Regions from separate parts of the Virgibacillus salexigens genome, predicted to be linked through region 2. Evidence: riboswitches for the same ligand, from Rfam matches in the RefSeq annotation. Region 2 holds a riboswitch; each other region holds the start of a gene.

Region 1 (10,067 bases), 1.0 Mb from region 2:
TGAATGGTTGGAATAACCTGACTTATATTTCCTGCGTCCGTCGAGCCAAGTGCAGTATGATCCGTTGTATGAACAGTCTCTCCTAACTCCTCCACTACTTGGGTAAATACATCATCAAAACAACGATTTATAATAAAATTATCTACTTGATTTTGGAATGCAGAAACGTTCACCTTGGACCCCGTTGCCAATGCTGCTCCTTCTGCTATTGACTTAATACGAGCTGTTACATCATCTAAGACGGTTCGTGAGGCTGCTCTGATGAAGAAGCGTGCCTTAGCATATTCCGGTACAATATTAGGCGCATCTCCACCATCTGTTATAATTCCATGAATACGTACATCACTTGGAAGGTGTTGACGTAGTGCATTAATTCCATTAAATAATTGGATTACTCCGTCCAGCGCATTAATCCCTTGTTCAGGATAGGCAGATGCGTGCGCAGGCTTCCCAAAGAATTCAAAATCCAATGGATCAACAGCCAACGTTGGTCGAGTAGTATTTGTTTCAGCACCTGGGTGAACAATAATCGCAGCGTCTATATCATCTATTCGGCCTGTTTTTACAAAGCTTCCTTTCGCACTGCCATTTGGCCCACCTTCCTCAGCCGGTGTCCCAAGTACTACCAATTCACCACCAATCTCATCAATGACTTTGCTAAGACCAATGGCAGCAGCAATACTAAGGCTGCCAATCATATTATGGCCACAAGCATGACCTATACCCGGCAATGCATCGTATTCTGCTAAAAAACCGATTGTACGTCCTTTGTTTTTCCCCGTTTTTCTGGCAATAAAGGCAGTTGGATGTCCTGCGATATCCTTTTCTACCTCAAAGCCTTCCTCTACCAAAATATCAGTTAGTGTTTTTGCTGCGTAAACTTCCTGATTTCCGATTTCTGGATTTTCATGGATTGCATGGCTTATTCCTATATATCTTTCTGAATTTGCATCAATATACGCAGCAATTTGTTTCTTTAATTTTGTTGTTCGATCAATTGCAACTGTCATCCTTGCTCACCTCGTTTTTTGTTAATTAATGACCGATTTCACTTAACGGAACAAATGTAGGAATAGAATTTCCATTTCGTTCTTCTTCTATAAAGTTGGCAACATCCTCTGTTTGATAAATTTCCGCTAATTGCTTTAATACCTCATTGTTTTTATCTTTCTCTTGGACGGCAATGATATTTATATAAGGGGTTGCTGTTTCATCTTCATGGTAGATAGCGTCATCTAACGGACTAAATCCTGCATCAACAGCAATACCATTATTAATTATCGAAGCATCCACATCTGGTAATACACGAGGGGTTTGACCAGCAACTAATAATTCAAACTGAAGGTTTTTTGGGTTCTCAACAATTTTGTCTAGTGACCCATTGCCATCAAATCCCTCTTCTAACTTAATTAAACCAGCTTCTTCTAAAAGAAGGAGACCTCTTCCCATGTTTGTCGCTTCTTTCGCTAAGGCAATCGTTCCACCTTCTGGAATATCCTCTGGTTGATCATGTTTTTCAGAATACAATCCCATTGGCGCAATAACGGTCGTGGCAATTGGTGTTAAATCTAGATTATGCTCCTTTATAAAGGCATCAAAATAAGATACCGTTTGAAAAGCATTTGCATCAATTTCACCTTCAGCTAAAGCTAGATTTGGCTGCACATAATCAGAGAATCGGACGATCTCTACATTTATCCCTTCCTCTTTTGCTTTTTTGGCTACATATTCCCAAATGGTTGTGTCGGATCCGCTTATCCCTACCTTTACTGTTGTAGCTGCATCACTACTAGAACAAGCAGTAATAACGATTGTTGATAGAATAAGTGCTAAAAACACAAATAATTTTTTCATGCTGTTCGCTCCTTTTTATCTTATCTTCTTCTTATTTTCTTAGAAATGAAATTACCGGTTGATTGCAGTCCTTGAACCATAACGACAAGAATACCAACTGTAATCAGCATCACCGTTGTATCAAAGCGTTGGTATCCATAGGTGATTGCTAGATCACCAAGACCACCACCGCCAACAGCTCCTGCCATCGCAGATGCGCCTACTAGCCCAATGGTTGCAATAGTGATACCTAATAATAAAGAACTTAACGCTTCTGGAATAAGGAAACGAATAATAATTTGCCACGGTGTTGCCCCCATTGCTTGAGCTGCTTCCATTACTCCTGGGTCAACTTCCAATAGAGAGTTTTCAATTAATCTAGCAATATAGGGACCTGCATACAAAATCATTGGGACAATTGCTGCCGCAGTACCAATTGATGTGCCAACCACTAATCTGGTAAACGGAATGACAGCGACCATAAGTATAATGAATGGAATTGATCGAAAGATGTTTATAAATGCGTTCAAAACCGTAAAAACCACTTTATTCTCCCATAAATGTCCTTTCCTTGTTACCACTAATAGAATTCCTAATATAAGTCCTATCACAAAGGAGAAAAGTAAAGAAATACCAACCATTAGGATTGTCTCCCATAATGCTGCTACAATTTGTTGGTTATCAACTAACATCTGCTAACACTTCCTTTATCGTGACATCTTGTTGGTGAATATGCATGATCACTCGGTTAATTTCCTTTTCGTCTCCATCAAATTTGACAATTAAATTGCCAAAAGGAATACCTTGTAACTCCGTAATACTCCCAAATAAAACATTCACTTCGACAGCATACTGCTTAGCTATTTGCGATAGTAACGGAGCGCCTGCTGAAGATCCAACGAATACAATACGGTATATCTGATGTCGTTCGTCTTGTGCTTTTACGAGTTGATAAACCGATTCCGGTATCTCATCATGCATCACGGAACGTACAAAATTTTTGGCTATCTCTGTTCGAGGTTGGGAAAATACGTCAAATACAGAACCAGCTTCCACCACTTTTCCACTATCCAAAACGGCCACTTTATCGCAAATTTCCCTAATTACACCCATTTCATGAGTAATGATTAAAATCGTTAAATTATATTCTTCATTTACTTTCTTTAATAATTGCAATATCGACTTGGTTGTTTCTGGATCGAGTGCTGACGTTGCTTCATCACATAACAACACCTTTGGCTTTGTGGCTAATGCACGTGCAATTCCAACACGCTGTTTTTGCCCTCCTGATAACTGATCAGGATAACTATTTGCCTTATCCGCTAGTCCTACAAATGCCAATAAATCGTCAACTCGCTTTTTCACTTCATTTTTTGGGATATTAGCTAATAATAAAGGCATAGCCACATTGGTATACACCGTTTTCGAGTTTAATAGATTGAAATGTTGAAATATCATTCCAATGCTTCGTTTTGCTTCCCTTAATTCCTTTGCTGAAAGGTTGAGTATGTCCTGACCATCTACGATTACTTTCCCAGAAGTTGGTCGCTCCAATAGGTTTACACAGCGGATGAGAGAACTTTTTCCTGCGCCACTAAAACCAATCACACCATATATTTCTCCCTTTTCAATTTGTAAATTCACCTGATCCAATGCTTTTACTTGCTGTTCTTTGCCGTTATATATTTTTGTTACTTGATCAAACGTAATCATGCTGTCACTCCCCTTCTAAATAAAAAAGCCTCTTCATCAAAGAAGAGGCTATCCATTACCCTCTTCTTATCTTTCAAGCATCATTCGCTTGCTGGATTTGGCACAGTACTTAATCGTCCGCTGCCGAGGTTTCTTAGGGCCAGTCCCTCCACCTCTCTGGATAAGAAGTATTAAAATTTTATGAACATGTAAACATTTTGTGTTCACGATCGATCATACAATCCTTGATGAATCGGTTTTAAAGGTGTTTACAAAAGAAAAATCCCTCCTTTTAATCAAGAAGAGATTCCATATGTGGCGCTCTCTTCTTATTTTCCAAGCACAGTAGCTTGTTGGATTTGGCACAGTACTTTTAACAGTCCGCTGCCGAGGTTTCTTAGGGCCAATTCCCTCCACCTCTCTGAATAAGAAGTATTCGTTAATATAATTATGATGATTATTAGATTACTACGCTTCTTTCATTCTGTCAATCACTATTTTGAAAAAATTTTAAAATTTTCCGCTTTCCTTTATGTAATTTTACCTATCGTTTATTGCGTTCCTCTAAAATTTCTGTATAATAAAATTAGTGATAATGATTCTCATTATCATAAATGGAGGAGGTACTTATATGCGAAATTCAGATATAACAGATGTAACGATCGTTGGTGGCGGACCAGCAGGATTATATGCATCTTTTTATAGCGGCATGCGGGACTTATCCACTCGCATCATAGAATATCAACCGAAACTAGGTGGTAAAGTACATGTATATCCTGAAAAAATGATCTGGGATGTTGGCGGATTAACCCCAGTAACTGGAGCAACATTAATTGATCAAATGGCGGAACAAGCTGTGACTTTTGATCCAGAAATCGTTCTAAATGAGAAAGTCACAAAAATCGAAAAGAATGAAGATCAGTTATTTGTCCTTACGTCTAACTCTGGGAATCAATATGTAAGTAGAACCGTTATCCTCGCTGTTGGTGGTGGTATTTTAAATCCGATTAAAATCGATATTGAAGGAGCAGATCGATTTGAAGTAACCAATCTCCACTATACGGTACAAAGCCTTGAACATTTTAAAGGAAAGAACATTATTATTTCTGGTGGAGGCAATTCTGCAATTGATTGGGCAAATGAATTTGAGCCTATTGCTAATCAAGTACATATTGTACATCGCAAAAATGAATTTAAAGGTCATGAGGCCCAAATTCAGCAATTAATGAATTCATCCGTCCATGTTCATCTCAATTCAACGATAGAGAAGTTGCATGCAAATCAAGAAGGAAATCTAATTGACGCGGTAAGTATTCATAACCATGAAATCAACGAGTCAATAAGATTAGAAACAGATGATCTAATTATTAATTACGGTTATGAAAGGGAACTAACCTTTATTAAAGAAAGCCCCCTTCATATTGAAATAGAAAACGATTTCTTTGTAAAAGGCACATCTAAATCTGCATCATCCGTTGAAGGGCTTTATGCTGCTGGCGATATACTAGCCTTTGATGGTAAAGTTCATTTAATTGCAGGGGCTTTTGTAGACGCAGCTAATGCAGTTAACCAAGCCAAATTATTACTAGAGCCAGATGCAGCTGCCAAAGCAAGAGTATCTTCTCATAACGCTAAATTTAATGCGAAAAACAAAGAACTTTTGAAGCATTTATACCAATCATCATCTTAAACGATGTTTAAAAAGGAGTACACGAATGAATAAGAAACAATTTATCTATGTATTGCTCATTATTCTATTAACCTTCCTAGCAGCATGTAGTGGGAGCAATAACGCCGAAGAAAATGAGAGTAACCAAGAAAAAGAAGATAGCACGCGTGAATTCGAAACCGCCAAAGGTACCGTTGAAATTCCATCGAATCCGGAACGAATTGTTACCGATTACTATGGTGGAGAATTACTTTCTGTAGGAGCAAATGTAGTCGGAGTGGAACCGACCGCGTTTGATAATCCATTTATCGCAGATCTTCTAAAAGATGCTACAGATGTCGGCTATCCATTAAATGAGGAAAAGGTATTAGAATTAGATCCAGATTTAATTGTTGTCATGTATGATGATAATTATGAGGCATTATCTAAAATTGCACCAACGATTCATATCCCTTACGGTACAACATCTGATATTGAGGAAACAGTTAATCTATTTGGTGATATCGTCGGTTCACCTGAAAAAGCTGAAGAATTTATGACGGAATTTAATCAAGAAGCCGAAGAAGGTAGAAAAAAATTAGAGGGTATTATTGACTCAGATGATACATTTGGGATATATGAGCTGACCAATAAAGGTGAACTATGGACATTTGGTGAAAATGCTGGCAGAGGTGGGCAAGCCTTATACAATGCCCTTGGATTAAAAATGCCTGAAAAGAACGCAGGTGGTGAAAGTACGAAACAAATATCGTTAGAAGTACTTCCAGAATACGCTGCTGATTATATGTTTTTAACTTCCTACGATCCAGAAAATGAAGGAACTGCTCTTAAAGATTTAAAAGACTCAGCTGTATGGCAAAATTTAAATGCTAATAAGCAAGATCAAATCTTTTATAATGATTTTGATACCTTCTATCGATACGACCCAATCGCAGTAAAAGAACAAATTGGTTTGCTTGTTGATAAAATTATTGAACGAAAAGAACAAGAAGAGTAGTAAAAACCCCCTTCGCTTTTTGTGGAAGGGGTTTTTTATGATCATACGTTTACTCTGATTTTAGACTATCAACAATAAAATCTAATTGATGTTCTAAAGCTATTGGATCCGTAAAATACATATTGTTAACCTCATATTCATATACATTTCCGTCTTTAACCGCAGGCAAGTTCTCCCAAATGGTTAATGAGGTAACATCGGATTTTCTTTCCTCTGTGTCCCCATTTTCCGTCTCACGGACACCCATAAAGATATGATCTGCTTCCTCTAAATATTCTGGCACAGCTTCCAATGAGATCGAAGCCCAGCCTTCTTCTTTTGTAACTTCAATAACCTTCTCTGGTGCGTTTAAACCGAGTTCATTGTAAATGATTTCTCCACCTCTACCGTAAGACTCACCAAATAGATACATTTCTTTTTCAGCTAATTCTAAGATAACTACTTTTTCATCATTTTTAATGACATCATCTAATTCTGTTTCCTTTTCTTCGATCTTCTTATCAAACGCCGTAAAATAATCTTTGGTTTCTTCTTCTTTATTTAGAATCTTCCCAAACTCCGTTAACATATCGCGATAACCATAAGTTGCATAAGGTATTAAGACAGTAGGTGCGATTTTTGATAATTCCTCATTTTTATCTTCTGAATAAGTGACAATTAAATCTGGGTCAAGAGCAATAACCTCTTCCATGTTAATGGATGTTTTATCACCTACTTTTTTTGTATCCTGTAACTGGTCTTTGAAGTAAGGTGTTTCAAAAATCCAACCTGTCGTTGCGATTGGCGTAACACCTAATGCCAAAGCATAACCAACATAATCTTGATCAGCTATCACTACACGCTTTGGGTTAGCAGGAATCTCTACCTCCCCCTGTGGTCCTTTATAAACACGGGTTTCATCAGATATTTCCTGTTTATTTGCTGTGTCACTTTCTCCTTCTTGATTGACTTTTCCCTCTTCATTACTAGATCCACAAGCTACAAGGGATACTAAAACAAACAGACAAACGAAGCTAATACGTAACTGCTTCATCCACATAACTCCTTTTCCTATCCATTTTTTTAAAACACTATTCGTACTACGAACGACTTAATAAATACAAGAAATAAGGTGCACCAATAATAGCTACAACAATGCCAGCTGGTATTTCTGATGGTTGAAGGATCGCCTTACCAATTGTATCTGCAGCCAATAGTAACAATCCTCCAGCAATCGCCGATAATGGGATAAGAAAACGATGTGTGGGACCAATTAACTTCCTAGCTAAATGTGGACCAATCAATCCTACAAAGGCGATTCCGCCACTAACTGAAATACAAGCAGAAGCTAAGCCTACTGAGGCAGCTACCACCTTTAATCGCTCTTTTTCTACCGTTACTCCTAATCCCGTTGCTACTTCATCTCCAAATGTAAGGGCATCTAATGTACGTGCTTTCAAACTAATATATGGTAATAATACAAGTACCCATGGTAATAAGGTAAGAACAAATCGCCAATCAGCCCCCCATATACGACCAGCCATCCATACTGCCAACACATCATATTGTTGTTCAGGCAGTTGTAAAGATACTACAATTAAAAGAGCATTTAAACCTGCTGCTACAGCAATCCCATTAAGTACTAAACGGTTGGGCATTAATCCATTATGTTTATCAAACGAAAGCAGATAAATAATAATCGCAGTTACAATTCCGCCAGCTAGAGATAAAAATGGCATGACTCCAACTGGAAGACTTTGATCAGGTGGAATATAGGCAAGCGCTAAGACAACCATTAAGCCTGCTCCAGTTGTGATCCCTAATATGCCCGGTTCTGCTAATGGATTACGAGCTACACCTTGCAGGATACAGCCAGATACAGCTAATCCTGCCCCAACCAGCATAGCTATAATAATACGCGGCAGACGAAATTCAAATAAGATAAGTTCCTGCTGGTCGGTTCCATTGCCTAGAATGGTTTGAAATAGCTCTGCAGGAGAGAGATGTATAGCACCAACATTTACGCTAATAACAAATGTGATTGCGATTAACAAGATAAATAGTAAAATAATAGCGACACGCTTTTTTGTTCGATGCTGATCAGCCTTGTCTCGCATTAGAAAACGCACTATAAATTCCTCCCTTCTTTTCTAGCAACATAAAGGAAGAAAGGAACGCCAATTAAAGCAAATAAAGCCCCAATCGGAGTTTCTTGTGGTGCATTAATCATACGAGCACCTATATCTGCTAAACAAGTTAGCAATCCTCCAATGACAGCAGAGCAAGGAATAATAAGTCGATAATCTACTCCAACAAAATATCGAGCAAGATGCGGAACAATCAATCCAACAAAACCAATTGGCCCCGCCACAGCAACAGCCACTCCTGCAATCAATAGCACAACAATAAAACCCAATGCACGTATTTGTTTTATCTTTTGCCCGAGACCTCTTGCTACATCATCGCCAAGGCTTAAAATCGTAATGGATTTGGATAAAAACATAGCAACAATGAGTGCCCCCAAAACCCACGGAAACATCAACTTTAATTGAGTCCACTTTACACCGGCAATTCCGCCTGCAAACCAGAAAGCTAGATCCTGACTTAAATTAAAATAAATACCAATACCTTCGCTGAGTGCAGTAAATAGTGCAGTTACGGCAGCCCCCGCAAGCACAATTTTGATCGGTGTTACTGATCCTTTTCCCATTGAACTGATACCAAATACAAGTACGACACTTATTCCTGCACCAATAAATGCGAACAAAATTAGTCCATTATAGGATAAGCTTGGGAAAAGCGCAAAACAAACAGCTACCATAAAAACAGCCCCAGCGTTAATTCCAAGAATTCCTGGATCAGCCAATGGATTCCTTGTCATCCCTTGCATCATCGCACCGGCAACAGCAAATGATGCCCCAACTAATACACCTGCCAAAGACCTAGGCAAACGAAGTTCTTGAATAATCGAATGAGAAGTATTCGTAGCATCATATCGAAAAATCGCTTCCAAAACGGTCATAAATGTTATATCCGCTGCTCCGACAGATATAGATACCACTAAACTAATGCATGTTGCTAAGATACCACCTACTAAAATGATCGTAGCTGGCAATGGCCTTGTTTTTATATGTGGTTTATGTATATCTGAGGAGCGATTTTCTTCTGCCATATACGATCCACTTCCTTTAGGAGAACCTTAACTATATTAATGATATTGATAATCATTATCATTAATATAGTAGCAATCCTTATGTACTTTGTCTATATTTTTTGAAAATCAAATGAAATAAAAATCCCCCACTCTTAAGAGAAGGGGATGTAATACCTTATTTTATTACTTCTTTCCCACCCATGTAAGAACGTAATGCATGTGGTACGACAACGGAACCATCTGCTTGCTGATAATTTTCTAAAATAGCAGCAACGGTACGACCAATTGCTAAACCTGAACCGTTCAATGTATGCACGAATTCCGGTTTTGCTTTTGCTTCTCTACGGAAACGAATTCCAGCACGTCTTGCTTGAAAGTCTTCAAAATTAGAGCAAGAAGAAATCTCTCTATACGTATGTTGACTCGGAATCCAAACTTCAATATCGTATTTCTTTGCTGCTGTAAAACCTAAATCACCTGTACACATGCTCATTACTCGATAAGGGAGTTCTAATTTTTGTAACACCTTTTCTGCATGGCCGGTTAATTCCTCAAGTGTAGCATAAGAATCCTCAGGTTTTGCAAAATGAACAAGCTCTACCTTATTAAATTGATGTTGACGAATTAAACCTCGGGTGTCACGTCCAGCAGAACCTGCTTCTGAACGGAAACAATTACTAAAGGCCACATATTTCTTTGGTAAATCATCGACTTTCAAAATTTCTTCACGATAGTAATTGGTT
Region 2 (11,703 bases):
TGGGTATACGCTTCTTGACGAACATTCATGTCACGCGGAGTAACGTGTACAATCGTCGGTTCAATGCCAGTAAACCTTGAGCGATTGGCTAATAATTCATAGGAGTATCCCATATTTTCATCGCCTACTTTGAATTGTCGCTCTCCATGCGGAAGCAAAACAAGATCGCGATCATCGTGATCATCTAATAGCCATGATAATGGCACATGTAATACTTCACTAATTTTGGATAGCGTGGCAATTGCTGAAGCAGTCTGGCCATTTTCTATTTTTGATAGAAGACTTTTGGAGATACCACATTCATCTGCCACTTGCTGTTGTGTCTTTTTTGTTCGTAAACGCATCTGTTTTATTTTCTTTCCAATATTATTTAGATTTATTGCTACTCTCTCCTTCCAGTAAAAAAACCGTGACTATCTTAAACTAATTATAACAAAAGAAGCTAGATTACAGCAGTTACATGGTGAAGGCATTTATCAGAAGCTATTTTCAATAAATCAAACATGGGACTTCCACTGATGTTTGAGTTAAACTTCTTCCATGATAGAATAGTACAAAAACAACGTCAATTGGTAGGAAAAGAATCATCAGTTCAGGTTGATTAACATCTAAAAATCAGAATATACCGATAAAACGGGAGTATCTTTTGACAAAGGGGTGGTACAATGAAGCAAAAGCTGCTGTTATTCCTTTTATATTTTCTCAGTTTAACGAGTGTATATAACTATTTCCAATTCGTTCAGAGACCGATTGATGGAAACGGGATTGGCATTTCCTATCTTTTTATTATGATTAATGAGAACGTTAGTAATCATCAAATATCCATATATGCTTCGAGCTTTCTAATTATCGGTCTTTGTTTATTCATCCTTACTTTACTTTATCATTTAACCAAATATCGGCATCCAAGTCAGTAGTGTCTCTACATAGGGAACAGGACAAAAGTCATGTAGCTAAACAAATTACGACTGTCTTTCATGAATTTGACTTCTGCTATATTATTAGATGAAATGATTGAACGCATCATCTATTAAAGATCTGCAGTAGAAATCGTTGAAACCCAGCACAGACCTAAGATCCACTCGGATAGGCGATATTTTGCTCGCCCAAGTTAGCTGACATGCTCACGAAAAGCGAAACGATTTCCACTGCGAAAGTATGGTTCGCCTACTTATTTAAAAATTCATGGTTTCTCAGCCATATACTCTAATAGAAAACTGCTTAAACAGCAGTAAAGATATTTGTCTTTCCACCTGTACCTTGAACAACTGCCAAACCTAAAATTGCTTGAATAAGTTCACCAAGATCAATATTTTGAGCATCCACAATATATGCTACGGTGCCTCCCCCAATTGGGAAGTTATTACATCCAATAATATAAAGATTCCCCTGCTCAACCGAGAAGTTTTTGACTTCTGGAGCATCTTCACCTGGAGCTGTACATCCCGTTTCTACTTGATCACCTTCATACGTTAATACAATAACATCACCTAGTGTTGGAACTGGTACGGTAATAGCCACACTAAATTCCTCCTTTAAATTTTGTTTATCTTGCAAGATCATCCTATGATGTAATTCAGTCAGTGCATAGGTTGATAGAGGAAGTTAGAAGAAAATGATGATAGAATCTATTAATACTTAGGCAAATAATAGGGTTTTAACAAAAGATCAGAAGCTTTGGTGTTATTTTAAGGGGATAGAAAATAGATAAAGCGAGCGCTCTCCAAGCTGATGCATTCATTTCCATACCTTTCAACCGCAATCATGATGAAGAAAATGAACAATAAAAAAACTACCCGAATATAACTTGTATATTCGGATAATAATTTGGATTTTCCTTTAGTTAATTACTTACAAGAAGGAACCTCTAAACTTATTGCCATACATCTTCCGCTATCTCAACAACATGACGTATTTTTTTCCATTGCTCTTCTTCTGTTAAATTATTTCCTTCCTCGGTTGACGCAAATCCACATTGAGGGCTGAGACAAAGTTGGCCATAAGGGATATACGTAGCGGCTTCTGCAATACGTTTTTTAACCAAGTTTGGATCTTCCAGCTCCGCAAATTTTGATGTAACCAAGCCCAATACAACGTGAAGGTCGTTTCTATTCACATAAGATAAAGGTTCAAAGCCACCCGATCGATCATCATCAAATTCAAGGAAAAGCCCATCTACATCTAATCCTCCAAAAATAGTTTCTGAAACCGCATCATATGATCCTGTACTGAAATAGTGTGAGCGGTAATTACCACGACAAATATGCATCGTTATTAACATATCGTTTGGACGTTCGGCAATGGATTCATTAATAACACTTCTACAGACTTCCATTAATTGTTCCGGATCAAAACCTTTTTCTCGGAGCGATTCCCTGCCCTCATCTGAAAGAAATGAACTCCAAGAAGTATCATCTAATTGCAAGTAGCGACAACCAGCATCATAAAAAGCTTGGATTGCTTTTTGATATGTGTTAATTAAATCTGGAATCACTTGTTCCATATTTTCATAGACATTTGTTTCTATATCAGCTCGCACTAGCAACATATTCGGACTTGGGATTGTCTGCTTCGCAACATGCTGGTCTCCGACGGCTTCATGTAAGAACTTATAGTCTGCAAGAAAAGGATGGTTTTCACTAAAGTCTACTTCTCCAGTGACACGAATCGCACGTTTTTTTGTTTGAATTCCAGAAAATTGCAATCCTGCTTCGGGTACAAATTCTTCAACTCCAATCAAACCTTCTAAGAAGTCAAAATGCCACCATGCACGACGAAATTCCCCATCTGTAATTGCCTTTAACCCTGCTTTCTTTTGTTTTTCAACTAATTTAATTATCTCCGTGTCTTCAATGGCTCGGAGTTGTTCGTTCGTGATTTCCCTACTTGCCTTTTGAATTCGAGCTTGCTTAATCCGATCAGGTCTTAAAAAACTTCCTACATGATCCCCTTTAAATGGTGCTTTTTTTTCTACTTTTGTTGCCATTTTATCCACTCCCTAATTTTTTATGTAATAAAAAAGCCTCTTCTAGCTAAGAAGAGACGCTGTAATAAACGGTGTCATCTTCTTATCTCTCAAGTTTAACTAAACTTGCTAGAAGTAGCACCTTGTCTTCACAAACAGGTTGCTGAGGCGTCTACGGGCTAGTCCCTTGACCTCTCTTGATAAGAATTCCTTTTAAATATTTAATATCTATCATAGCAATTCCACAATAAAAATGCAAAAGGTTTTGACAATTTTTTTATTTATTTTCTAGTTGACGTCAACGTTTTATAAGGATATATCGCATGAAAAAGCTAAATAATACAACAACTAACATAAACACCATCCAGCGCCAATTAAACGATTCAGCAAGTAGATTTATCCCTAAGCTAACGATACCTAGAATCATTGATAAAATAACAAACAAATTAGCTATAATCTTATCGGCATATTGAGGCGATCGTACCGACTCCTCCTTAATTCCTCTTTTTTCTCTCCAATTTGTTCCAATCCATTCTAGGATGGGCATGGCAATTAATAAAAACAGCAGTAAATAATGAAGCAATTCCAAAAATGGCATATGCTCAGATGAATAAATGCTTGCAAAAGCACCAGCAACGGCAAATCCAAACATGACAAATCGGTCAACCAACGGTGTAAAGATTGGTTCTTGTAAGTAACGTTTTAAGTTCTTCATCCATGCAGTCACTCTCCTCATATAACTAACTTATAACAGTTTTTCTTTGTTAAGCGTAACATCTCTTATTAGTTAAGGATATACCTTCTTCCATTCACGCATGAAAAAGGATGATTTAACACATGGTAACAAGAGAGATCATTCATTATTATGAAATTCCATTATAAGGCGATAAGGGAGGTTATCTGATGGAACAATCATGGCTTTCATTAATTCCATTTATTATTGTTATTGGACTTTCGATCTGGCAAAAACGAATTCTTCCTGGTTTAGTACTTAGTCTGGTTGTAGGAGCTTTTCTATTAGAATTCAGTATTTTGGACGGGACAAAGGAGACGGTCAGCTATATCGTAACTACCTTGGCTGATCCAGGAAATATTAATATTATCGCTTTTTTATATCTATTTGGCGGATTAATCGGCATGATGCAAATCTCTGGTGGTGTGAAGGGATTTTCGGAGTGGGTTGGTAACAAAATTGACTCTGAACGCGGGCTTCTAGCGGTCATTTGGTTAACTCTCCCCTTTACCTTTATGATGCCAATGTTTCGAATTATGATGATTGGTCCTGTGATTAAATCCTTATTGAAAAAAGTCAATATATCAAATTGGAAAGTTGGTTTTACCATGGACGTATCAACCAGCTCTGTTATTGTATTGTTACCTGTAGCAACAGCATTTGTTGGGTTTATGGTTTCACTGATTGAGGGCGGTATTCAAAAACATAATTTGAATGCAGATGCTTATCAAGTTTTCCTATATAGTATCCCTTTCAACTTTTTTGCCATCGTCATGCTAATTATTGGATTGATTTGGACCTTCTGGTCAAAGCCAAAAAAGAAACAGACAAATAATGGTCCGCAAGACGGGGAAGAAGGGAAACATCATCGTGCTAGCATAAAAAAAGAATTAGAAATGGTAAAGGCACAACCTTGGAATTTAATTGTCCCATTGTTTTTACTACTTGGACTTACCTTATTTCTATTGTGGCAGGATGGGGTGGAAAAAGGAGCTACTAGCTTGTTCAATGCCTTTGCTGAAGCTGATGCTACTTTCGTCATCCTGCTTGCTGTTTTTATTACGTTAATCATCACATTTATTTTCTACATGATTCGTGACCAAAAATTAGGGGAAACGATTTATCATTTTTATGATGGGGGAAATCAATTAATGGAAGCGATCATCCTTCTCGTTTTAGTATGGTCTCTTTCGCTTGTTACGGAGGACCTTGGTTTCTCTCAATTTATTGAAGCAACACTAGGTTCTTTTCTCCCAGCCTTTACAATCCCTGCTATTGTTTTTATCGTCGGATCGATCGTTAGTTATTTTCTCGGATCATCTTTTGGAACGTGGGGGATATTTATGCCACTTGGTGTTGCTCTAGCAGCTTCCACTGGAGCTTCACTGCCAATGACAGTTGGTGCCGTCTTTGCAAGTGGATCATTTGGTGCCATGACCTCTCCACTTGGCGATACAACCATTACGACGGCGTCTATTTTAGAAGTTCCATTAATTGATTATGCACGGTATAAATTAAAGATTGTTTCCATTGGGCTTGGAATTGCAGCTGTCTTATACCTAATAGCGGGATTTTTTATCGGTTAAGATAAAGATGTTTTCCGTTTATAGAATATATTCTTTACCTTATCTGATTATAAGGAGGTTCTTTGAAAATTCTAAGTAAACAGGCTGTCGAGACTTTTTTCCGACAGCCTAGAAAGAATTTTCGCCTTTTTTAAATTAGTTGATAAACCCTAGCTTCATAAGGCCTTAATACCAATTGCTCCAATTGTTCTTCTTTATCTACATCGTAATTACTTAGTAACAACTTCGCTGATGATTGATCTGTAATGCTGACCAATACTTCCTCCTCAAATAAATTCACCATAATGAACATTTGTTGATTTCCATCGGTTCTTGTATACGCGTATACCTTATCATGATCGGCTAAAGAAAGATCATATTTTCCATAAATAAAGACTGGATGTTGTTTTCTTAATTGAATGAGCTGTTTATAGTAATGATAAATGGATGTTGGATCCTTTATCTGTGCAGCAACATTGATATTTCTATAATTTGGATTGATCTTCATCCAAGGGGTACCCGTAGTAAATCCTGCTTTTTCTTGGCTACTCCACTGCATTGGTGTTCTTGAATTATCTCGCCCATTTTTCCAAATAATCTCCATCACATCTTGATGATTTTTCCCATTCGCCATCTCTTCTGCGTATAAATTTTTCATGGAAATATCATTATAATCATCAATGGACGCAAATTGGACATTTGTCATTCCAATTTCCTGTCCTTGATAAATAAATGGTGTTCCTTGCATGAGAAAGTAAAGAGTAGCCAACCCTTTTGCTGATTCCTTCCAATATCGATCATCATTTCCCCAGCTTGAAACCGAGCGTGGTTGATCGTGATTTTCCAGAAAAAGAGCATTCCACCCGTCGCTTTCAAGCCCTTTCTGCCATTTAGATAATGTCTCTTTTAATGCGTGAATATCTAATCCACCAGACGCACTTTTCCCCCATAAATCCAAGTGCTCGAATTGAAATACCATATTGAATTTCCCTTTATGTTCACCAACCCAAAGATCTGCATCATCTACTGTCACCCCATTTGCCTCACCAACAGTCATGATATCATAATGATCAAATGTCTCCTGCTTTAATTCCGCTAAAAAGTCATGAATACCTTTCTGATTCATGTGACCATCAAAAGAAGGTACATATTTCTTATTCTCCGGATTTGGCATATCCGGAAAACCTGGAGCCTTTTTAATATGCGAAATGGCATCTACTCGAAAACCGTCAATTCCTTTATCTAACCACCAGTTCACCATCTCATATAAAGATTGGCGGACTTTCGGGTTTTCCCAATTCAAATCAGGTTGTTTACGAGAAAAAACATGCATATAATAGGCATTGGTTGGTTCATCATATTCCCAGGCCGATCCCCCAAAAATGGATTCCCAATTATTGGGCTCTCGATTGCCTTTTGCTTCATGCCATATATAATAATCACGATAGGGATTATTTCTTGAGGACCTTGACTCCATAAACCAAGGATGCTCATCCGACGTGTGGTTAATGACTAAATCCATAATTAATTTCATATCTCGCTGATGTACTTCTTCCAATAATTGATTAAAATCTGTCATGGTGCCAAATTCAGACATAATGGCTTGGTAATCACTAATATCATACCCATTATCATCATTTGGGGATTGATAGACAGGACTTAGCCAGATTACATCAATGCCTAAATCTTTAAGGTAATCTAACTTATCAATGACTCCTTGAATATCACCAATTCCATCTCCATTTGAATCCATAAAGCTGCGAGGATAGACCTGATAGGCTACCGCTTCTTTCCACCATAGTTTTTTCATCGTCCCTCTCCTTCATTTAACTAGTTCCATTCATCGTTCCATTTTCTATCGTCACTTCCACACCGAAATGATCGGAAATCACTGGTTTATTGATACCATCAAATATCACACGCGACAATCGTACCTTGTCCTTTGTCGACGTAAAAATAAAATCAATTCGTTTATTTTCGTTATTCTTTTCCCAACCTGCAATTTCACCAGCTACAGTAATTCCACTATCCTTTTCTCCTGCCAGTTGGAAGGTGTCATTATAACCTAAATGTTGCACATAGGCATACCCTTCCGCTTCTATATTAGACGCATTATTAAAATCGCCCATTAGATAATGTGGAATCTGTTTATTTACATTTGTAACGAGTTGATCCATCTGGCAACGAAACGGCTCTTCTTTGTCCTGCCACCATCCCATATGACAAGAATAAAATGCATATGGTATCCCATGATGATCAATGGTCAATCCTACCACCTTACGTGTTTTCCAAAATTCTGGATCATCACTTTGACTTACCAAGAACTCTGTTTGGTCAAGAATTGGACACTTTGTCAATAAAGCAACCCCTTCTTCATATTGATCATAAGCAGTATGTGAGAACGCCCATGTATATTTATAAGTTGATCCCAAATCATTTAGCTTTTGTACAAGTAATAATCCAAAATTATCCTTTTTCAAACGATCTGTTACTTGTTCCGATACAATAGATTGACTTACTTCTTGTAAAGCAACAACATCATAAGCAGCCTCATGAATTGATGCAGCAAGGATGTCCAGCTTCTTCCATTGATCTTCCTCTTGCCAAGAATGGCAGTTTAGTGTCAATAATTTCATCTACTCCTCCTCCAGGTAATCGATTACCTTTGATTTAAGCACATCTGCTTTTGGTCCGTAGATTGCCTGAACGCCAGTATCTTTTTTAACAAGCCCCATTGCACCTGTCTTTTTCCAATCCGTTTCAGAGGCAACTTGATCTACATCTTTTACAGAGACTCTAAGACGTGTCATACATGCATCTACTTCCAAGATATTCGCTTCACCACCAAGTAAGCGGACAACTTCTTTCACTTCTGTATCTTTCGTATCTTTTGCTCTTGCTGTTTGCGTAGAGCTGTTGTTTTCCTCTTCTGTTTCATCGTCTTCTGAGTAATTACCGGCACGACCTGGTGTTGGTGAGTTTAATTTCCTGATTAAGAAGTGAAAAAGGAAATAACTAATTGCAAAGAAAACAAGACAAGTAATTACAAAGTTAATAATATCACCGATGAGCCCTGCATTGATTGCCATTGGTAATCGAGTAGTCAATTCGATTAACCCAAAGGAGTGTAAACGCAAATCTATTAAATCTACCATTGCAAAACTTACTCCAGCTATAAGAGCATAAACAAAGTACAATACTGGTGCTGCAAACATAAACATAAACTCAATCGGTTCCGTTACCCCTGTAATGAATACGGCTAGTCCCGCAGAGAAAAACATGGACTTGTATTTTGTACGCTTATCTATATCAACATTACGATACATTGCAAGTGCCGCTCCAATTAATACTGCACTGGATAAAATCATCTGTCCCATTTTAAACCTAGCTGGTGTTACTTCTTGTAGCAACGTATGATAGGCTTGCATATCACCAGCTGCTTGCAAATTGACTAGATCAGAAACCCAAGCCAACCAAAGTGGGTCTTGACCTGCTACCACTTCACCAACCGATGCTCCGGTCATTATCGTATAGGTTCCGCCAAGCTCCGTATAGTTGATTGGAACCGTTAGCATATGATGTAAACCGAATGGTAACAACAATCGCTCTAACATCCCAAAGACAAATGGCGCTAGAAATGGTGCAGAGTCTTTAGACGATGCTAACCAAATACCAAAATCATTAATCAGTCCCTGAATAAATGGCCATACAACAGCCATGATCACAGCAATAATTACCGACCACAGGATAACCACAAATGGTACAAAACGTTTTCCATTAAAGAATGATAGGGCTTGTGGTAGTTTGCTAAAGTTGTAGTATTTATTATAAATTGCCGCTCCAATAAAACCGGAAATAATTCCAATAAATACCCCCATATTAAGCGCAGGTGCCCCTAAAATTGAAGTGAAATAATTATCCACGACCAATTCACTTCCAAATAAAGAAGTAACTGCCGCCTCCGGATTGGTAAACATATCGTTGGTAACACCAAATATAACACCAGTAATTCGATTAATTAATATAAACGCTAGTAAAGCTGCGAATGCCCCTCCGGATCGCTCTTTTGCCCAAGAACCGCCAATGGCTACAGCAAATAAAATATGTAAGTTATTAATAATTGCCCAGCCAATATCTTCCATCACTCGTCCAATCATAAGGATAAAAGATATATCTTCCACTGACATTGCAATTACTTTCCCTAACGAGATCATAATTCCAGCTGCAGGCATTACAGCCACAACAACCAACAACGCCTTCCCTAACTTCTGCCAGAAATCAAATGAAAACATGTTTCTCATGCTGCTCCCTCCTTATTATTAATGCAAACGATTTCTCAAATGAATCGATGGTTCCTTAGTTTTTCAAAAAATTGAAAACACTTTCATTTTACTAAAAAATAAAACATATACGTTATCAAAATTCTACTTATTTAATCCTATTCTCCCAACCATATGTGCAAACGATTGCATTAATTCTATAAACATAGTATAGCAGAATCAATGGAAGGTCAAGTACTTGTTATGATTTTTTGTTTATGTTCATCAAAAAACAGACTGTAATTATTGTTCATTTAGGAGAAAATACAGTTACATGTTGAGAGTATTTTCTATGGTTTTATGCATAAAGCGTTTCTGATAGTTCGCGTACAGAGGTACTACTATAGCAGGGGACAAATAAACTACTTGAACTTCAAATAGAATATGTATCCTGAGAATAAAGTCGATTACCTCATATAAGCATAATCGACTTACCATTATAGAATGTTATAAAAGGATTTGAATCTTATTATTTCCCCCCTAAGTTAGCAATCTTGTCATAGGGCATAGCGTCATTCATCATATGATGAAAGGTTTGTTGACCCATGATCTCATCACTAATGGTTTTCAGTAAAGTTACAGTTGCTCTAAAAGGGCCAGACCCACAACTAAGCCTCTCAATGCCAATATCTGATAACTCGGTCAAAGAAGGCATTCCAGGGCTGGCCAATAGATTAATAGGTAAGGAAAGTTCTTCTCTGAGATGTTGGATAATCGTCTGGTCTGTTAATCCAGGAACGAAAATACAATCCGCTCCCGCTTCCTCAAATTCTTTAGCACGTCTAACGGTTTCTTTCAATCGCATTGTTGCATCTCCAACATGGAGCCAGTATGTATCTGTACGAGCATTTATAAATAATGAAGCATCATCAGTGGCATAGGAAAGTTCCTTGATAGCTGCAATTTTTTCTTTTTGAAAGGATAGATCATATAGTGGTTGATCTGGTTTGCCTGTACCGTCTTCAATATTTATCCCAACAACTCCAGTAGCTATAATTTTTTCTACTGTTTCTAAAACCTCCTTAATGGTTTCTCCGTATCCTGCTTCAATATCTGCGCTGACGGGGACATTCACAGAACTTGTAATCAACTGAATGACTTCAATCATTTTTTCCAGTGGAATATTTCCTCCATCCTTATACCCCAATGAAGCGGCAATACCAGCGCTTGTCGTTCCAATCGCTTCAAATCCACTTTCTTCAAACATCTTAGCACTAATGGCATCCCACGCATTTGGAAGAACAAAGCTGGATGACTGCTGATGTAGATGATGAAAGTTACTCATTTTTAAAGATCGATGGTTTTGATCCATAAAAAAACCCCTTTTCATGAATTAAATTTGAAATCACTTATAATCTATGATTATTGTAACCTATGGATAGTTCAACTATAATCGAAATATGGAATGCAGAAGGAGATGAATACAAATGAGTGTGAATCCAAATGTGGCCGAAGTTGCTTCTCTCCTTAGTGAACCTTCAAGAGCAATGATTCTAACTAGTTTAATGGATGGGCGTTTTCATACAGCAAGTGAGTTAGCCTATATGGCTGCCATTAAACCCCAGACAGCCAGTTTTCATCTCTCAAAATTAGTGAAGGGGAACCTTGTTACTGTCGAAAAGCATGGACGATATCGTTATTATCAACTGGCAAGTCGAGAGGTTGCATGTATTTTAGAATCTTTTCTTACTATTTCAAAACCACCCGAAGTGCGTTCATTAAAACAGTCTAGCCAAACAATCGCCCTTCGTAATGCCAGAACGTGCTATGATCATTTAGCAGGACGGTTAGGTGTAGCATTAACTGAATCGATGGTGAATTTGGGTTATTTGCGAAAAGGAGAAAAAGAATTTGAGGTAACCTCTAATGGAGAACGGTTTTTTCAGGATTTCGGATTGGAACTTGCGGATCTAAGAAAAGAACGTCGTTCCTTCTCCCGTGTTTGTTTGGACTGGAGTGAACGGCATCATCATCTTGCTGGTGCTTTAGGTCAGGCCATAACTTCTCATCTTTTTGAATTGAATTGGATTAGCAGAAAACCTTTAAGTCGTGCCGTTACGATTACCGATAAGGGACAGAAAGAGCTCAAAAGATACTTTAACTTAAGCATTTAAACTCCTT
Region 3 (11,703 bases), on a different contig from region 2:
ATTTGGCCTAGAATCCGGACGCGGAGGGGAATTTTACAGGTACAAAAGTATAAATGATATTGGTACATATGAAACAGGGCCAATTACAATAACGGTTGAATTCGCAGAAACAGTGAAAGGAAGTATAACAAAAGATTTTAGGTCAGGCAATAAGGACACTTATAAGTCGATGGAAATAATAAATTTTCAAGTGAGATTTGAATTAAATAAAGAAGTAGACGATGATAGTACATTTAATAATGAAGAAAATATTCATCTTTCAACGGATACTGGTGAAGTAATTCAACAACCATTCCAATTTTTGAGCAGTGTTGTTAATATGTCTATACTTAAAAATACTCAAGAGTATAATAATGGAAGTTACCTTCGTCAATTTACATTTAGGTTGAAAGAATCTACTGCTCAAGATATTAAAAAGGCAACATTAATTATAGATTCACCTGTGGATGGTAGTGGTGAGCCTCTAGGAGAGCACTTAGAGATTGAGGTCGATTTTTCTAAGAGTAATAATTAATACATACTGAGAATTAATTAAAATATTTAATTTATATTTTAAAATCTAATAATTTTGTCTTAAGGACCAGATAGTTGAATAAGCATTTGATGCGATTCTGAGAAGTGAAACATTCTAACATATAATATAGATGCAAGCCTGAAAATGATGCTTCATTTAAATCTCAGTGGTAAATTATTGGAAGATATCACATGTCTGGTATTGAAATCTTGAAAAGTATTTTTAGTTTTAAATCTTTGAAAATAAGCGTTATTGGATTCTTTTACCCATATTTATAACTGCTGTTTTGTTAACGCTTCTTCTTATTGCTGATAAGTATAAAATACTACCCGTTTACTCTTAATGGGTTTATTAGTAATCTTGTTTTTGGACTGTATAGTGTGTCTGGAATTTCTTGAGCGAAAAAAAGAATAATAGGGATTAAATTCGATCGGATCATTTAAAAACACTTAGGAATGAAAGAGGTGAAGAAAGATGATTGTATTACTAACATTGTCAGCTATATCCCTATTTTTAGTCATTACTAAGACTTTAAAGAACCACACAAATAATAAATTTCTGAAACAGTTTGGATTGGCTATATTAGTGGGAATCATAACGATAAATAATCTTATTACGAATAACAGTGGAACGGCTTTGAAATATGCTGTTATAGGTATAGGAATAATGTCATTTATTGCTATTCTAACTGAAATAATAATTTTCAAGAAGAAACAAACTACATCATGAATTTAGCTAATTGCTTTATTCAACAAACAGGCACAAAACAGGAATACAGATGCATCACCTATTAGAGTCAACGGCGCTTTCCATGGATTTAGAAGATGCTTTTCTTATGACTGATTAAAAGAGGGTGGCTACCCTTCTGAATTTAACAGATGGATGAACGGTCTTATAGTCGCATCCACGATTGCCGTTATGAGACTTGGAGATAATCAGGGTCAGTATAGAAAGGGAGGATAAGATGGATGAAACAGAATGGGATATACAAGAAGTTAAGCGTTTAAAAAAGAAGCAGTTAATCCAATACAATTTTGGGATGCTGTTTTTATTCCTTCTGTTTGCTTATTATGTAAAGACAGGTGGAACGTTTTTAGCTTTTTTAATTCTTTGTTGCGTGTTTTTTTGGATTATGGCAGCGCATACATTATATACCCTTAAGACAGGAAAGATGATTGGTACAAAGACAAACAGGCTTGTCCAGGCTTTTGACAGGGATCACAGGGGAGAGAGGCGCTGGAAGCGAAAAACAATGACAGAGGCTGTCATCATCAGTATGATTAGCGTTATTTTTACGGTGCTTTTGTTTATGATCAACTTTGACTCAGTAAAATTAGATTTTCCTTCTGATACTTTCCCGTTAATCGGGGGTTGGTTAGGATTTAATATAGGAGAAATCGTCAGAATGAATAATTTATAATAAACACTTTGATATTTTACAGTTACCTACATATAATTCTATCAATCAATTATTCATAAGAAAGGCTAATGCCATTTATTATAAAGTGTATCAAGATTATCAAAGGAGAAAGGGTGTTATTAATGAGAACCCCAAGTAGATATTCAGTGTTGATTGCTTTATTAATATTGATTGGCATCACATCGTTTGTAGTTTTATGGAATATGATTCCTGCCAAAGGTATAGCCTTTATCTTACTGGTAATTGTATCAGTAGTTACTACTCTTTCGTTAATTGGAACAATACTTTCTGCAACAGAAATCTACAAGGCAAAGGATCTGAAACACAGAATAATAAATATAACTTGCTTAGTAGTATCACTCACAACTTTTTTGATACCTATCACCTTTAATTTGCTCCCTAACTTAAAGATGTAAGTTTATGAATGGAGTATTCATCAAACGGGTACTTATCCTGAATAAGAACTTGGTCCATCGACCAGCATAAAGGGGCTATGAATATGTTGAGTTATTATAGTAATCTTTCTTCAGGGGTATGCGATATAGATAAATACATTGGTCTTTCATTTGATGATGTGGAATTTTATAGTGACAGATTAGCTTCCTGTAAGGGGGAAATTCGTGAGCCGGGAGTTGGGACGGGTCGAGTGTAATCGGAATTTTATTTTACGGCCTACTTGTTGCTTTTAGAGGTGTTATATTATCTCTTCGATATAATGGTCATTTTATTGAAGAAAGAAGGGGAATAGAAGGGGATGTTTCTATATAATGCATGTTGCGATTTAAGAGGGATTTTAATATCGATACCTTACGTCAACTAGCTTTCTTCATAGCTATCACTGATGTAAGCAATGTATGCGAACCTATTTAAAAATTCTGCAAAAGCTATTGACAAAGCTGGGAAGCTCCTATAAAGTGATTATTAAATTAAAATGATATACAATTATTTCCTTATAAAGAGTCGGGGGAGGAATCTGGTCTTTTGATCCCGCAGCAACCTCATGTTAGAGATGAAGGTGCTAAGTCCAGCAGACAAATTGTCTGAAAGATGAGGGTAAATGATCATACCTAAGCCCTTGTCCTTTGAAGGATAAGGGCTTAAAATTTTTTTAATTATAAACCATACTATATTGATCGGAATACTTTAATTAAAAGGAGTGTGTTGCAGCTTGAGAAAATTAATCATATTCTCACTCGTTGGTTTTTTTGCCCAATTAATTGATGGATCGTTAGGAATGGCATTCGGTTTAACATCCTCGTCTTTACTACTAGCATATGGAGTAGCCCCTGCAATCGCATCAGCTTCCATTCATATGGCGGAGATTGCTACTACAGCGGCATCGGGGATTTCCCATTATAAATTTGGCAATGTCGATAAAGGAATTGTATTTCGCTTGATGATTCCTGGAATGATAAGTGCGTTTTGTGGGGCAGCTTTTTTAAGTAGTATACCTGGAGATTTGATTAAGCCTTATATTTCTGGCTTCTTGCTTCTCTTAGGGATATATATCCTCTTCCGTTTTTTAATAATAAAGACAGATACGGGATCGAATGGGAAGCATCGGCAATTGAAGCATCGTTTTTTATATCCTCTTGCTATGATTGCGGGTTTTTTTGATTCCGTAGGTGGTGGTGGCTGGGGGCCAATAAATACCCCTGTGCTCCTTTCCCGAAAAGGAGCAGTGCCTCGTAAGGTAATTGGTACGGTGGATACAAGCGAATTTGGTATTACTATTTCTGCTACGTTAGGCTTTGTAATGTTTTTAGGATGGGAGCAGATTAATTGGATTTGGGTGTTAGCGTTTGTCATTGGTGGCGTATTTGCAGCACCACTTGCTGCTTGGCTTGTTCGGAAAATCCCATCCTTTATCCTTGGCGTATTAGTAGGAGGTTTTATTATTCTAACAAATGCCAATACGATATTAACAGAGATAGCTGTTGCTTCTAATATAACTACAATTATTTATGCAATAATGATTATCGGTTGGATTATTTCGATTGTTACGGTGGTTCGAAGAAATAGCAAATCAGCCAATCAATTCCAAAATGCGGGATAGCAACCAAGATACCCACCGAGTAGGTTTTGGCGGGTATCTTAGTTTATTCCTCTTCCATCATTCCATAAGTGAAACTGTTTTCTAATGTGAACAATTTGTCCAATATGGTATGCGTTATGCATGGTTATATGCGCAATGGTTTCTTCCCAGTCATGGAGGTGTATCGATTCTTTCACTACGCTTTCCCATTCGGAGTATAGGCTGTCGATTTTTAAAAGCGCTGCATCCCAGGAATGATTTTCATTATTATGAAATGTTTCCTTGATTGTTTGTAATGGATGATCCTTGTCCTCCATTTGTTTAAAGCGGTTTAGATGTTTCTCGTTGTAGTAAATTAAATGATTGATAATCTCCCGAATACTATTGGTTTCATCCATGCTTATCTTGGAAGCATCTTCTTCTGTCAGGTCCTTCACTGCAGTTTGGAAGGACACAAACCAGCCATCCGTATCATGGACAGCCTTCAGCTGTAATAATAGTAATTCCTTTGGAGTCATTAAACGTACCTCCTTTTTTAGTATCATAACACATATTTGGAAGTTATCGGAAGATTTCAGCAATAGAAGTAGAATGATAAAGGCAAAGGAGGGGAGAGGAAGCAAAAGGTTACAAAAAATGAAAGGCATGAGTCCGATTTGATTGTGAACTCATGCCCAACAAATTTCCTAATCCGTGGAAAGTTGTACGAAGTATTAATTTACTATTTGAACTGGTAATTCTTTCACTCCAAACTCTAATGCATCATCTAAATCATTCATATAAACATCTAATCTATCTCCTGTAATTGCTCCACCCCTATCTTCGCAAGTAAATGTTTTGTCAAAATATGGTATGGAAATTTTGGTCCCAAAGGATAAGTCTGGCGGGCAAGCAACCGTTTGCCCTTCTTGTACTTCAGCGCCTGAAGCTGTTATACCATAACCAGGGTCACCTGGTTCTTTCCCTGTTGATTCATAGCCAGCTGTATAGGCTGTTACTGTATACGTTTCGCCCTTCACATCCGGAATGGTTAGCGTTTGACCAATAAATATTTTATCTGGATCGGTAATAGCAGGATTTGAATTAAGTAGTTCATCCACACTTACATTGTGATCCATTGAAATTTTTGATAGGGCATCTCCCGATTCAACTGTATACTTTCCACTAGCATGTGCTTCGGTAGAAAATAAAAATAAACCTAAGGTTAGTAATGTTACTAAAGTTATGTACTTCATCTTAATACCTCCATTAATTGTTTTAAAAACTGGAATGTTTTTATATGCTTTCGTATATCAATCTACTTTTCCAACGGACTTTAATAGAATTGAAAAATTGTAATCGAATTTTAATAGGGAATGTAGGTTCGGGTATCGATGATAAAAAGAGCTATTCCTAATAAGTGGTCCCGGTTTAGGTGAAGGTTCTAATTGCGGAAGTTAAGGGAAGGTGGTTATTATTATTTTTACTAAAAACAATAATAAAAAGGCATGAGCCCGGCGAACTTCCGGGCCCATGCTAATCAAATCTGATAAGAGATGCTGTAGAATCAGTTGAAAGCTTTTATGATGAGTTTGTATCATGGACGTACCAAATAAAGACGATTGATGAATATTTACCAATATCATAATCTAGAAGGTTAATTAGAAGAAATAGATCGATGTATTCGCTTAATTGTTTCCATATGTAATGCTTCATGGTAAAAGCTAAATAAAAATGCTTCACCAACCGTGTAAAACGTAACTCCTGCCTTGTTTGTAAATGGCGTTGGCAGCTTTTCATACAAACGCCCTTCAATAAAGGATTCTATCCTCGTTTTTTGTTCCGTCAAGACCTCAGCAATCTCTACAAATGAAGGTGGTGCTTCCTCCCAGTTTGCCGGTTTCGTTCCAGCAGCAAAAAAACGTCCAAAGTCTTTAGGAATGTTCATTTCTTCCTTTAAAAGACCAAAGACAAGCTTTTCTTGTATAAATGCGATATGTCCGAAGTTCCAACGAATATTATTGTTAAAACCTTTCGGAATAATGTCCGACGTTTCCTCTGGAATTTTCTTCATCGCCTGTTCGGTAATGCTGCGTACGGTTTCCATATGTTTAAAAATGGTTTGTTCCAAGAAAAACCCTCCCATATTCATGATCTCTGTTAGTCATTTCGTCATTATTATCCTTTTTTCCTGCTAGATAGTAAGAGATTATATCTATAGAGGACGGTATGATGATGAAATATTAAGAACTTTTCATTCGTCGCGATCGACGTTCCATTGCTTCATAGTAATCAAGCGTACATTCAATTCGTTGCAAGTATTTTTTTCGTTCGGCAATTTCTATTTCTACTTTTTCTTTATGGCTTTGAATCAGCTCTTTTCGATGATGGATGGTTTCTTCCCCTTGATGAAATAATTTTACGTATTGCTTAATATCGATAATAGGCATATTGGTAGATCGAAGTACCATAATAAACTGAATACATTCTAAATTCGTCTCATTATATACACGTACGCCATTTTTATCTCTTTCAATGACAGGAATTAAACCTTCTTTTTCATAATAGCGTAGTGTAGACGGGGACAGGTTAGTCATTTCTGATATTTCATTAATAGAATAATAGGTCATTATTATTTCTCCTTAAGGCATTATAGTTGCGTTAAAGTGTACTTTAACGGATATGATGAAGATGATCAACTATTAAACGTTAAGGGGGATAGAAATGAGTAACAAGATACTTGTTGTCGTAACCAGTTTTGAGAAGTATCCAGATCTAAACCGGGCAACTGGCCTATGGCTAGGTGAAGCGGTTCATTTTGTTAAAAAGGTAACAGAAGCGGGATATAAAGTAGATTACGTCAGTCCTAAGGGAGGATATACTCCAATTGATCCTCATAGTTTAGAAATGGCAGAACCGGTAGATTGGGATTGGTACCAAAACAAAACGTTTATGAACGAGTTAGGTTCTACCATGAAGCCCGAGGAAGTAAGACCTGATGACTATGCGGCTATTTATTTTACTGGTGGCCATGGGGTGGTATGGGATTTCCCTGAGAACCACGAGTTGCAAAAAATAAGTCAACAAATTTATAGAAATGGAGGAATTATTTCTTCCGTCTGTCATGGTGTAGCGGGGTTGCTTAATATAAAGAATGAAAAAAATGAATTTCTCATTAAAGATAAAAAGGTAACAGGTTTTTCCAATGAAGAAGAAAAACTAGCTGGAGTAGATGAATATGTCCCATTTCTTACCGAAGATGAAATTGTCAAACGCGGGGCTAACTATCACAAGGCAGAAAAAGCCTATGATGCGTATGCTATAGAAGATGGGAGAATAATAACTGGCCAAAATCCTGCGTCAAGTGAAGACGTGGCAGTTCTTGTATTAAATCAGTTAAAGAACGGGTAAATATCTATTGGAATATTTCATTTTATAAGGAGGATGAAGATGAAACAACAGCAACTTATTTTACATGAACGACCGAATGGTTTACCAGATGATAACACTTTTCAATTTAAAGAGGTAGCAGTAGGAGAGCCTAAAGAAAATCAGTTGTTATTAAAGACATTATATGTGTCTGTAGATCCCTATATGAGAGGGAGAATGTCTGACGGGCCATCCTATATTGAGCCTTTCCAAGTAGGTGCTCCTTTGAATGGAGGTATTGTGTCTCAAGTGGTGGAATCGAGGAGTGAATCGTTTGAAAAAGGTGATATTGTAACTGGGCAGCTCGATTTTCAAGCGTACCATGTTGTTGAGCCAAAACAGGTTCGTAAAGTAGACACTTCTGGTTTAAGTCCGAGCACGGCGCTGGGACCGCTTGGGATGCCAGGATTAACTGCTTATTTCGGAATGATGCATATTGGTGAACCGAAAGAAGGAGAAACGGTAGTCATTTCGGGTGCTGCAGGGGCAGTTGGCCAGGTGGCAGGTCAGCTTGCGAAACAAGCAGGTGCGCATGTTATTGGCATCGTTGGTTCAAAAGAGAAGGCTGACTATATAACTAAAACATTGGGATTTGAAGGTGCTGTTGAGTATAAGCAAGGAAATGTTTATAAACAATTAAAGGCAGCCTGCCCGAATGGCATCGATGTGTATTTTGAGAATGTAGGTGGAGAAATCTCTGATGCAGTCTGGCCGTTGTTAAACACTTTTGCGCGTGTACCCGTTTGTGGTGCTATTTCATCCTACAATTTAAAAGCAGGCGAAAAGGATATCGGTATTCGCGTACAACAGTATCTGATTAAAGCAAGGGCTAAGTTACAAGGCTTTCTCGTAGCAGATTATGCGAGCCATTATAAAGAGGCTTATCAAGTTTTAGGCAATGGCATATCAAAAGGTGCAATAAAGTATGAGGAAACCATCCATGAAGGATTCCACGCAATTCCTGATGCGTTTCTTGGATTGTTTTCGGGACAAAACATTGGGAAACAGCTTATAAAAGTGGCAGATGCTGAATAAAACACCAATACTTGCCTTAAAGAATAATGATAATGGAGGTTTGTAAATATGGCGGATTGGAAAGGTAAGTCCATCGTAATTACAGGAGCAAGTAGTGGAATTGGTGAAGCGACAGCGGAACGTTTTGTTAAAGAAGGTGCAAATGTTGTTTTAGCAGCAAGAAGAGAAGATAGACTAGCTGAGATTCAAAGCCGCTTACAACCTTATGCTGGGGAGGTAAAGATAAAAGCAACGGATGTTACTTCCCAGCAAGAAGTAGAAGCGTTAATACAATATGCCATTCGTGAACATAATCAAGTAGATGTGTTGTTTAATAATGCCGGTTTAATGCCACTTAGTTTCATGAAGAATACGAAGGTGGATGAGTGGGATCGAATGATTGATGTAAATATTAAAGGTGTGCTGTATGGAATAGCAGCTGTCCTACCACATATGCTAGAGCGAAATGAAGGTCATATTCTCACCACATCTTCTATTGCGGGACATGAAGTAATGCCTTCTGGAGCTGTATATTGTGGAACTAAATTTGCTGCGCGTGTAATTATGGAAGGTTTGGGCAAGGAGATAGCAAAAAGCAATGTCCGTACGACTACCATTTCCCCAGGTGTGGTTGAAACAGAACTTACCAATACGATTACAGACCTAGAAGTTCAAGAAATGATGAAACAAGGTTTTGGTGAAGGAATGGTTCCTCTTGAAAGCTCGGATATAGGAGAAGCTGTCTTTTATGCTGTAAACCAACCACAAAATGTCGATGTGGGTGAAATCATTGTTAAGCCAACAAATCAACAATAATTAAATAGTAGTGATAGGAAGCAGGCACATAAAACGTGCTTGCTTTTTTTCTTTTTTAAGGAAAAAACGCTCTTACTTTTGTAATTCCAGGCAAAAAGGATACAATAGCTGTGAAAGGAGTTTATGCATGACTACGAACTATGAAATACCAGAAAACATTACAAAATTAGTAAGTACGTATAAACGGAATCAAGATTCTTACAATGAATTAATTCGTAATGGCGGCTATCTACCGCCAAATCAAGAATTATTGATAGATGCGATTACAGCATTAAGCATGAGAAAGAATATCTTATTAAAAGGACCAACTGGAGCAGGAAAGACAAAATTTGCTGAAACACTCTCTAGTCTTTTTCAACAGCCGATGTTTAATGTTAATTGCTCTGTAGACTTGGACGCTGAGAGTCTATTAGGGTTTAAGACCCTTGCTTATGAGGGAGATAAACAAGTAATTGACTTTGTACCTGGGCCAGTAATTAATGCAATGCAACATGGCACCTTCTTATATATTGATGAAATTAACATGGCCAAACCAGAGACGTTGCCATTAATTAATGGTGTGCTTGATTACCGAAGAACGATTACCAATCCATTTACGAATGAGATTGTAACCGCAAATGAAGGGTTTAATGTAATTGCAGCAATTAATGAGGGGTATGTAGGCACGGTCCCATTAAATGAAGCACTGAAAAATCGGTTTGTGGTAATTGAGATTCCATATATTGAAGGAGAACAGCTGAAGCAATTAATAGAAACGAATACACAATTAAAAGACAGAAAAACCATTGACTTATTTGTTAAATTATCAAGTGATTTAATTCAAGCAGTCTACCAAGGCAAGGTAGCTGAAGATGCTGCTTCCATTCGTGCTTTATTGGATGCTTGTGATTTGAGCACGTTTATTCCAGCAAGACGCGCGATACAACGAGCGATCATTGATAAACTAGATGAAGATCGCGAACGTGAATTTGTATTGAACTTAACGGAAACCCTTTTCTAGATAGGAGAATGAGTATGTATCGTTTTCATGATTCGAAAGTAGATACGAATTTATTTCGACAGTTACAAGACCTTACTACTGTACTCTCAGGTAATTCAGAGTTAACGTTTGAATACAGTTTTGGGTCGTATATGGATTTAGTCGACATGAAAGTGACAGCAAGTAGGACATGGGATACGGTTCAAGCAGATATGCAAGCAGCTGGCCTAAAAACCGATGTATTGCTACGAACGATTGGGTCATTTCGATATGCAAACATACCAGCAATGAAAGACTTTCTGGAGATAGCAGGTGAATCTTCATTACCAAAATTCGCTACTCAATTATTTGCTTTGTTTGAAGATATTCGGTTAGAAGAAACGATTAAACAAGAACGACCTGGTACACGGCGGTTATTTGAAGTACGAAAAAACTATTATCGGCATAAATTTGAAAATGAGCGAGCTGCTCATGTAACGAGGGGGCTGCCACTAGATGAATTGTTTTGCTTAATTTATTTAACACTTCAATCGAATCGTCCAGACCCGAGTTTTCCTGGAGCAACCGACGAGCAACTTGAGCAATTAAAAAAGTTGAACACCCTCATTTATTCCGTATTTGAAGCAAGAAACACGTATCAGATTTCGCAAATTGCGGCAACTATTGTTACCCAATTACAACAATTATACAAGGATACTGTTCATCAGTATTTTGTGTTTCCAATTATGCATATTGATAATTATGAGAAAAACACCCTATTCGATGAGTTAACGCGCACAGATGAGCTAGCAAATGATGATAAAGAAGAACTAAATGAGGATAAGAATGAGTATATTGACGAACAGTTCTCTACATGGCATAGGGAAAATGAAAATAGTGATCGGAAGCAAACCTTTCTCCAATTTGAACTGGAAGTTGGTACAAAAACAAATGTTTTGGGAAATGGAGCCAGGGAAACCGAAGATGGGGATCAAGCAATGGGTACGATTCAAGGATCGTCTGGACAAACTAACAATAATGATTATTCGGATTTAGAATCACTAGATAAGCAAGAGACGAAGCAAGGAAGCAGCGGAGAAAATAGATACGGAGAAGAAAATAAAGATGCTGTTAAACTGGAAAAAGAAGCAGATCCGCCAACAAAAGAACAGATGGATTTATATCACGAGTATATGCTTGAGGTTGAGCCGTTTAAACGAAAATTATCCAATGTGATAAAGAAAACAATCGAGCATAAGGTGAATGCTCCGAGAAAAGATTTGATGGTTGGTAGACTATCCAAAAAATTATTACCAATCGTACTTGATGAAAAACCACGTCTGTTTTATAAAAAAAACCAAGAATCGAAAGAGTTTGATGCCGCATTTACATTATTAGTAGACTGTTCTGCTTCGATGCAAGGTAAGATGGAGGAAACGAAACGTGGGATTGTATTATTTCATGAGGTTTTAACCTCCTTCCATATTCCTCATTCCATTGTTGGTTTTTGGGAAGATGCAATGGAAGTGAAGGAGCAT

Evidence for each region. Region 2 has a riboswitch for S-adenosylmethionine ahead of BN990_RS04985 (5-methyltetrahydropteroyltriglutamate--homocysteine S-methyltransferase). Riboswitches for the same ligand answer to the same signal wherever they lie in the genome.
Region 1: linked by a shared signal. The riboswitch ahead of BN990_RS00450 (methionine ABC transporter ATP-binding protein) and the one ahead of BN990_RS04985 (5-methyltetrahydropteroyltriglutamate--homocysteine S-methyltransferase) in region 2 are both predicted to bind S-adenosylmethionine.
Region 3: linked by a shared signal. The riboswitch ahead of BN990_RS17775 (sulfite exporter TauE/SafE family protein) and the one ahead of BN990_RS04985 (5-methyltetrahydropteroyltriglutamate--homocysteine S-methyltransferase) in region 2 are both predicted to bind S-adenosylmethionine.

The regions. Positions count from the first base shown of each region.
Region 1 is NZ_CCDP010000001.1:87,336-97,402, forward strand. It holds gene BN990_RS00435 (M20 family metallopeptidase) at 1-1,010, opposite strand, end outside; gene BN990_RS00440 (MetQ/NlpA family ABC transporter substrate-binding protein) at 1,036-1,854, opposite strand; gene BN990_RS00445 (methionine ABC transporter permease) at 1,875-2,525, opposite strand; gene BN990_RS00450 (methionine ABC transporter ATP-binding protein) at 2,515-3,546, opposite strand; SAM riboswitch class I at 3,610-3,713, opposite strand; SAM riboswitch class I at 3,852-3,957, opposite strand; gene BN990_RS00455 (NAD(P)/FAD-dependent oxidoreductase) at 4,157-5,215, shown strand; gene BN990_RS00460 (ABC transporter substrate-binding protein) at 5,241-6,191, shown strand; gene BN990_RS00465 (iron-hydroxamate ABC transporter substrate-binding protein) at 6,241-7,224, opposite strand; gene BN990_RS00470 (FecCD family ABC transporter permease) at 7,271-8,287, opposite strand; gene BN990_RS00475 (FecCD family ABC transporter permease) at 8,299-9,342, opposite strand; gene serS (serine--tRNA ligase) at 9,500-10,067, opposite strand, start outside.
Region 2 is NZ_CCDP010000001.1:1,101,061-1,112,763, reverse strand. It holds gene BN990_RS05000 (helix-turn-helix domain-containing protein) at 1-365, opposite strand, end outside; gene BN990_RS04995 (hypothetical protein) at 666-917, shown strand; gene BN990_RS04990 (hypothetical protein) at 1,222-1,521, opposite strand; gene BN990_RS04985 (5-methyltetrahydropteroyltriglutamate--homocysteine S-methyltransferase) at 1,874-2,986, opposite strand; SAM riboswitch class I at 3,066-3,172, opposite strand; gene BN990_RS04980 (hypothetical protein) at 3,264-3,680, opposite strand; gene BN990_RS04975 (Na+/H+ antiporter NhaC family protein) at 3,869-5,284, shown strand; gene BN990_RS04970 (glycoside hydrolase family 13 protein) at 5,415-7,073, opposite strand; gene BN990_RS04965 (endonuclease/exonuclease/phosphatase family protein) at 7,090-7,899, opposite strand; gene BN990_RS04960 (PTS transporter subunit IIBC) at 7,900-9,564, opposite strand; gene BN990_RS04955 (isocitrate lyase/PEP mutase family protein) at 10,052-10,894, opposite strand; gene BN990_RS04950 (ArsR/SmtB family transcription factor) at 11,010-11,696, shown strand.
Region 3 is NZ_CCDP010000002.1:976,821-988,523, reverse strand. It holds gene BN990_RS17795 (hypothetical protein) at 170-514, shown strand; gene BN990_RS17785 (hypothetical protein) at 1,479-1,934, shown strand; gene BN990_RS22095 (hypothetical protein) at 2,434-2,586, shown strand; SAM riboswitch class I at 2,882-2,988, shown strand; gene BN990_RS17775 (sulfite exporter TauE/SafE family protein) at 3,103-3,990, shown strand; gene BN990_RS17770 (DinB family protein) at 4,029-4,487, opposite strand; gene BN990_RS17765 (LysM peptidoglycan-binding domain-containing protein) at 4,683-5,204, opposite strand; gene BN990_RS17760 (DinB family protein) at 5,606-6,079, opposite strand; gene BN990_RS17755 (MerR family transcriptional regulator) at 6,192-6,578, opposite strand; gene BN990_RS17750 (type 1 glutamine amidotransferase domain-containing protein) at 6,673-7,359, shown strand; gene BN990_RS17745 (NADP-dependent oxidoreductase) at 7,399-8,412, shown strand; gene BN990_RS17740 (SDR family oxidoreductase) at 8,461-9,207, shown strand; gene BN990_RS17735 (ATP-binding protein) at 9,335-10,207, shown strand; gene BN990_RS17730 (vWA domain-containing protein) at 10,216-11,703, shown strand, end outside.